Linked DNA regions of Paraglaciecola psychrophila 170. The protein of the gene in region 2 binds, or shares a complex with, the protein of the main gene of each other region. Links are inferred from orthologs where the notes say so. Each region holds a gene or a part of one and is shown on either strand. Other genes may lie near its edges. The genes, in order: C427_RS11310 and lolA.

Region 1 (3,306 bases), 180 kb from region 2 along the record:
GCACAAGCGATATCAGCGGCTTGATTAATTTGGTTTTGCGTTAATCCACTATGCTGTTCAATATGAGTCCAAGAAGTGTCAAGCATGTTCTGTTCAAAAGCAGTAAAACCATGGCAATATTCTGCGATAAACCCATGATCTAAAACATCTTGCCCAGCTGCATCTCTTTCAATTAATGCTTTACACAATCCTTTAAGAAAAGCCACGTCACCGTTTATTTTCACTGGCAAATACAAATCCCGTAACGCAGTACCCGCACCAATAAGACCCTCCGCTTCTTGTGGGTTTTTAAAACGTTTTAAACCCGCTTCATCTAACGGATTAATAGCGACAATTTTAGCACCTTGACGTTTAGCGGCTTGTAGTGAAGTCAGCATTCGTGGGTGGTTTGATCCGGGATTTTGCCCAAAAATAAAAATAGCTTCGCTATTTTCTAAATCGTGTAATGACACCGTACCTTTACTCACACCGATGGTTTCAGTTAATCCAACACCGCTGGACTCATGACACATGTTTGAACAATCGGGTAAATTATTAGTACCAAATTGACGAACAAATAACTGATACAAAAACGCAGCTTCATTACTGGTGCGCCCAGATGTATAAAAGGCAGCATGGTTGGGTGAGTCGAGTTGACTTAAATTTTTTGCAATCAGTTCGAGGGCATCTGACCAACTGATGGGTTGATAATGTTTAGCACCTTCAGCTAGAAATAACGGTTCAACTAAACGTCCTTGATCATTTAACCAACGATCAGACTTGTATTTTAAATCTTCAATACTATGTTGCTCAAAAAATGCTGATGTTGCCCGTTTTGACGTGGCTTCATCTGCTATGGCTTTGGCGCCATTTTCACAAAATTCAAAGGTCGAACGCTTTAATAAGGGATCTGGCCAAGCACAACCGGGACAGTCAAAGCCTTCAATTTGATTGAGTTGAGTGAGTAATCTAGTACCTTTAATGGGACCAACTTTAGTACTGACATTTTTATATGCAGACACAACAGCCGTTAACCCTGCTGCCCAGTCTTTTTGTTTGGTTACTTGCAAGTTTTTTACTTCAATAGTGTTTTTTGTCATCTAAATTTCCTCTAACTCAGAATATACAGCAGCGCCCAGCACCACTATTATTATGACTATCGTTGTTAATTTTGCTGTAGATAAAAAATTAGTGCCCCAAGACTTTTGCAGGATTAATTCTCGCGGCTTTTATTGCTGGATAAAGTGTGGCTAAAATGCTCAAAACTATAGCAATGAGAGCGGTAAAATAAACTTCATTCCAGTTTAATTCTGAAGGCAAAAAATTAATAAAATAAACATCGCCTGATAAGAATTGTACACCTAACAAATCTTCAATAAAACTCGCAATAGCGGCTAAATTAGTCGCCGCCAAAACCCCAAATATTACGCCTACTATTGTGCCAATCAGGCCATTAAATGTACCTTGTAACATGAAAACTGAAATAATCAGGCTGTTTTTTGCCCCCATACTTTTAAGCATCGCAATTTCGCTTTGCTTTTCGTTAACCGCCATCACTAGGGTAGAAACAATGTTAAAACACGCCACGGCGATGACCAAACTTAATGCGATATACACCACCGCCCTCACCAACTGAATATCTTGATACAGATTGCCATCGTTAATAGTCCAATCCGACATATATACTTCAGGTGTTAATTTATAGCCAATTTCACGTGTTAATTCCCTTGCACTAAAAGCATCTCGATATCTTAAACGTATTCCCTGGGCACCATACTTAATATTTTGTGCCTGTGCAGCCAGAGACATATGCATATAGCCAATATGATTACTCAGTTCACCGCCCATATCTAAACTGGCAATGATATTTAGTCGCAGAGTTTTTGGGGCACTTAAACTAAAATCTTCTGATAGCTGAGGCAATAAAATTTGTACTTTATCACCGACTACCAAATCTAACTTTTGCATCAAGCCGATGCCTAACATAGTGGCGTTTTCATCTAATTGAAATTGCTGCCATTGTTCGCTTGAAACTAAACTTGGGATAACACCATCAGATGCATAAAGGGGATCTAAGGCGGTCATCTCAACCGCCTTCATGTTATTGCCTTTTTGCAACATTCCCGTGGCGTTTACATAAGGTTCGACAAAAATCACTTCGGGGTGATGCTGCAAAGCTTCTACTTCTGCAGGCCAGTTTTCAATGCCACTGGCATAAACAGATTTAAATTCTGCATGGGGAATAACAGACAACAAACGATCTTTTAATTCTTTTTCAAAACCGTTCATTACCGACAACAACAGGATCAGCACAAAACACCCTAAGCCAATCCCAAAAGTTGAAGAAGCCGAAATAAATGATATAAAACCATTCTGGCGTTTATTTGAACGGAAACGCCACGCTAACAACCACACCAAATGCACTAGATAGTGCCCTTTATATCGTTTGTTAAAATGTCTATTGTTTCAGTGGATGCATCACTCAAGCAGCCGTCGATTAAGTGTAAAGAGCGGTCTAATCTTTTAGCCAATTGAGTATCATGGGTCACCACCACAAAGCTGGTATGCATTTGCTCGCGTAAGTCACTGAGTAACTGGTAAATACTTTCACCGGTTTTTTGATCTAGGTTGCCTGTCGGTTCGTCTGCAAGTATTAATTTGGGTTGGGTCACCAAAGCTCTGGCAATAGCCACACGTTGCCGTTCACCACCCGATAATTCAGCAGGTTTATGTTTGTATCGGTGAGATAACCCGACCTTATCCAACATAGCCATGGCTGACTCATTTGCTTGTTTAATAGCTTTTTTAGCTATTAATAGAGGCATAGCGACGTTTTCTAACGCACTAAACTCGGGTAATAAATGATGGAACTGATAAACAAAACCAAGGGATTGATTACGAAATTGAGCTTGTTGATTGCTGCTAAAAGTAAATATGTCTTGTTGTTCAAACGTCACTTGCCCTGAGGTAGGTTTATCTAGAGCCCCTAGCAAGTGTAATAAGGTACTTTTACCCGAGCCTGAACTGCCTACAATGGCAACTTGCTCGGCTTTATTAATAGAAAAATTGATGTTTTTAAGCACCTTAACCCTGTTTTCTCCATCGTTATATTCTTTGGACAGATTGGTACATTTGAGTAACTCACTCATAATCAGCATATTTCCCTAATTTGCATTTGAACTGTTGGTTTTCTGATGCTTACGTAAACGCTTCTTTTCTCTTCTTTTAGCCAATATTCGAGCTAATTTTCGCATGCTTACCACTTGGTCGCTTTCATCAATGATATCAATACCGAACAAGCTCTCAACTAAATCCTCAACCGTTAAC
Region 2 (3,229 bases):
GTAAAAATGAACCAACAATATTGACTAGAAGTGTACCAAAGGGAAAGCCTTTGCCAAACCATTGAAGCATCAGTTGTGAAAGAAAATAGCGCAAACAAGCTCCAGTTGCCCCACCTAGTGCGATAAAGATATACACCGTTGCTGTATGCATATTATTTGTACCTTTGTTCTGTGCTGTGTAAATCGAGTTCTTTTAAAAAGTTTAATTTTTCTTGCAGCTTTTTTTCTAAGCCACGGGAGCTAGGTTGATAATATTGAGTGTCGCGCAGGTCTTTGGGAAAATAGTTTTCTCCAGCTGCGTAAGCATGAACTTCATTATGGGCATAACGGTATTCTTTTCCATAACCTAAGTCTTTCATCAGGCTAGTCGGAGCATTTCTTAAATGTTCTGGCACCGCAGAATCAGGTGTATCTTTGGCGTGTTGTACAGCGGCATTAAACGCCAGATAAACCGCATTACTTTTTGCTGCACTCGCACAATAGAGGGTTGCTTGCGCAATCGCCCTTTCACCTTCTGCAGGTCCAACACGCTGAAATATATCCCATGCGTTGAGGCATATTTGCATCGCCCTAGGATCAGCGTTACCAATGTCTTCTGTGGAAATTGCCAATAGACGACGAGCAACATAAAGTGGGTCGCATCCGGCTACTAACATACGTGCGTACCAATACAATGCAGCATCAGGTGCGGAGCCACGTACCGACTTATGAAAAGCAGATATTAAATCGTAAAACTGATCACCATTTTTATCATATTGTGCAACTTTTTCGCCTACTGCGAGTTTTACCATGTCTACGCTGATTATTTTGTCTATAGAGTCTGTTGGTAAAAAGTCAGCGCTGAGCTCTAAGTAATTTAACAAACGTCTTGCGTCACCTGCAGCCATATCAATCAACATTGACTTTGCATAGTCATCTAAAGTAATACCGGTAAGTCCTAAACCACGCTCTTTATCGGTTAACGCTTGAGTAATGACGTCACTGAGATCTTCAACGCTCAAGCCTTTAAGGACATATACCCTAGCTCTGGATAACAAAGCATTGTTGAGTTCGAAAGAAGGGTTTTCAGTGGTCGCACCAATAAACGTCACTGTGCCGTCTTCGATGTAAGGTAAAAAAGCATCTTGCTGACTTTTATTAAAACGGTGTACTTCGTCTACAAACAAAATGGTCCGCTGGCGATGATGACTCGCATAATGTTTAGCGTTGTCTATGGCTTGACGAATATCTTTAACCCCGCTACTGACAGCTGATAATCGTTCAATATGGGCTTGGCAATGGTTGGCAACCAACTCAGCTAACGTGGTTTTACCTGTGCCTGGTGGGCCCCACAAGATCATCGAATGACATTGACCACGCAATAGTGCGGCTCTTAGAGGCTTATCTGGACCAATAATATGTTGCTGACCAAAATATTGGTCAATCACTTGAGGACGCATACGAGCCGCTAGCGGTGCGAACTGAGCAACCGAGTCGTTATTCTCTACAAAGTCAAATTCTGCGGTCATAGTGAGCGCTGATCGTCCAACTCATAACCATCAGGCATGACAAAGATAAAAGTATCAGTAGGTAATGAATGATTTTGTTTTATTTCGGAGAACAACAGCAAACTCTTTTGTTGCTGTCCATCTTGGCTTTCAAGCTCGACTAAGGTGTCACCTTTAAATACCAAACGTAATGATTCGATACCGCCTTTAAGCTCACGTGGCGTAATAATAAATTGGCTAGCTGATTGACTCACCTCAAACTCTTGCCATTGACTGCTATCAGGGTTAGTTAATAAAATCAGCGGATTATTTTCAAGTGCAGAGTCAGCAGCGTAAACCACAACTTGTTCTAAAAAGGGGTCAATATTCCAAATGTTTTCACCATCAGCCAATAGCACACTTTCGTTAGGTTCAAACAACTCCCAATATAACTTGTTAGGTTGTTGGAGCACGATCCGCCCAGTGGCTTGCTGCAGCAATGTATTTTCAATATCGACCACAGTTTGCGTAAAATAGGCTTCATAGGTTGCAAGCTTAGCCAGCTTGATTTTTAGATGCTGTTTGGCATCCATATCCGTTGCTAAGGCAAAGGTACTGTTTAGTAAAACTACGCTAAATAAAATCAGCTTTTTGAGCCGGTATAATTTGTTCATTTATTATTACTTCTTGTAGGGTTAATCTCTAGGAGCAGCAGCAGCCAATACTTCACGATTGCCATTATGCCCAGGTGAAGTTACGACGCCGCTTTGTTCCATTTGTTCAACCAGTCTTGCTGCGCGATTGTAACCAATTCTGAATTTTCGCTGTACGCCAGATACCGATGCCCGTCTACTCTCTGTCACAAAGGCTACTGCTTCATCATAAAACACATCATATTCTTGATCGGCATCTTCTGACTGTTCACCTGGTAAAAGGATCTCTGTATTCGCATCACCGTTTAAAATCTCATCTATATATTGCGGTGCACCGCGCTTTTTCCAATCAGCGACCACAGCATGCACTTCATGATCATCCACAAATGCACCATGAATTCTAGTCGGCACACCTGTTCCTGGAGGTAAATACAACATATCCCCTGCCCCTAACAATGCCTCTGCCCCACCCTGATCGAGGATAGTCCGAGAATCAATTTTAGAGGATACCTGAAACGCAATACGGGTTGGAATGTTAGCTTTAATCAAACCGGTAATCACATCAACAGAAGGTCTTTGCGTTGCAAGCACTAGATGAATACCAGCAGCACGCGCTTTTTGGGCAATACGCGCAATTAACTCTTCGACTTTTTTACCTACAATCATCATCATGTCGGCAAATTCATCCACCACTACGACTATCGCAGGCAGTTTCGCTAAAAAAGGAGCCACTGTTTCCATGCTTTCTTCAGACTTCCATAATGGGTCGCGAATAGGCTCTCCCGCTTCAATCGCATTCAATACTTTGGTGTTATAGCCTTTTAGATTCCTGACCCCAAGGGAAGACATCAATTTGTAACGTCGTTCCATCTCACCCACACACCAACGCAGTGCATTGGCAGCTTCTTTCATGTCGGTGACAACTTCAGTTAACAAATGAGGAATACCTTCATAAACCGATAATTCCAACATTTTGGGATCAATCATGATCATCCGCACATCTTCAGGTGTAGATTTGTATAACAGGCTAAGGATCATAACGTTAACACCCACCGACTTACCAGAGCCGGTGGTACCCGCAACTAAAAGGTGAGGCATTTTCGCCAGATC

What was found.
Region 1: the proteins of lolA (region 2) and C427_RS11310 are in contact, whole or in part, in a cryo-EM structure (PDB 7ARM), measured with the Escherichia coli proteins. The link is inferred for Paraglaciecola psychrophila 170 from one-to-one orthologs.

What each region holds. Positions count from the first base shown.
Region 1 is NC_020514.1:2,580,885-2,584,190, reverse strand. The notes cover bases 286-3,258. They hold C427_RS11310 (lipoprotein-releasing ABC transporter permease subunit), read right to left. Parts: upstream 2,404-3,258; coding sequence 1,168-2,403; downstream 286-1,167. Other genes in these bases: C427_RS11300 (CNNM domain-containing protein), read right to left, coding at 3,144-3,258; lolD (lipoprotein-releasing ABC transporter ATP-binding protein LolD), read right to left, coding at 2,403-3,128; C427_RS11315 (FdhF/YdeP family oxidoreductase), read right to left, coding at 286-1,079. Also shown: more of C427_RS11315, read right to left, coding at 1-285; more of C427_RS11300, read right to left, coding at 3,259-3,306. UniProt on the Escherichia coli protein: Part of an ATP-dependent transport system LolCDE responsible for the release of lipoproteins targeted to the outer membrane from the inner membrane.
Region 2 is NC_020514.1:2,396,468-2,399,696, reverse strand. What follows is about bases 323-3,218. They hold lolA (outer membrane lipoprotein chaperone LolA), read right to left. Parts: upstream 2,141-3,218; coding sequence 1,505-2,140; downstream 323-1,504. Other genes in these bases: C427_RS10485 (DNA translocase FtsK), read right to left, coding at 2,162-3,218; C427_RS10495 (replication-associated recombination protein A), read right to left, coding at 323-1,508. Outside these bases: fluoride efflux transporter CrcB, read right to left, coding at 1-151; more of C427_RS10495, read right to left, coding at 153-322; more of C427_RS10485, read right to left, coding at 3,219-3,229. UniProt on the Escherichia coli protein: Participates in the translocation of lipoproteins from the inner membrane to the outer membrane.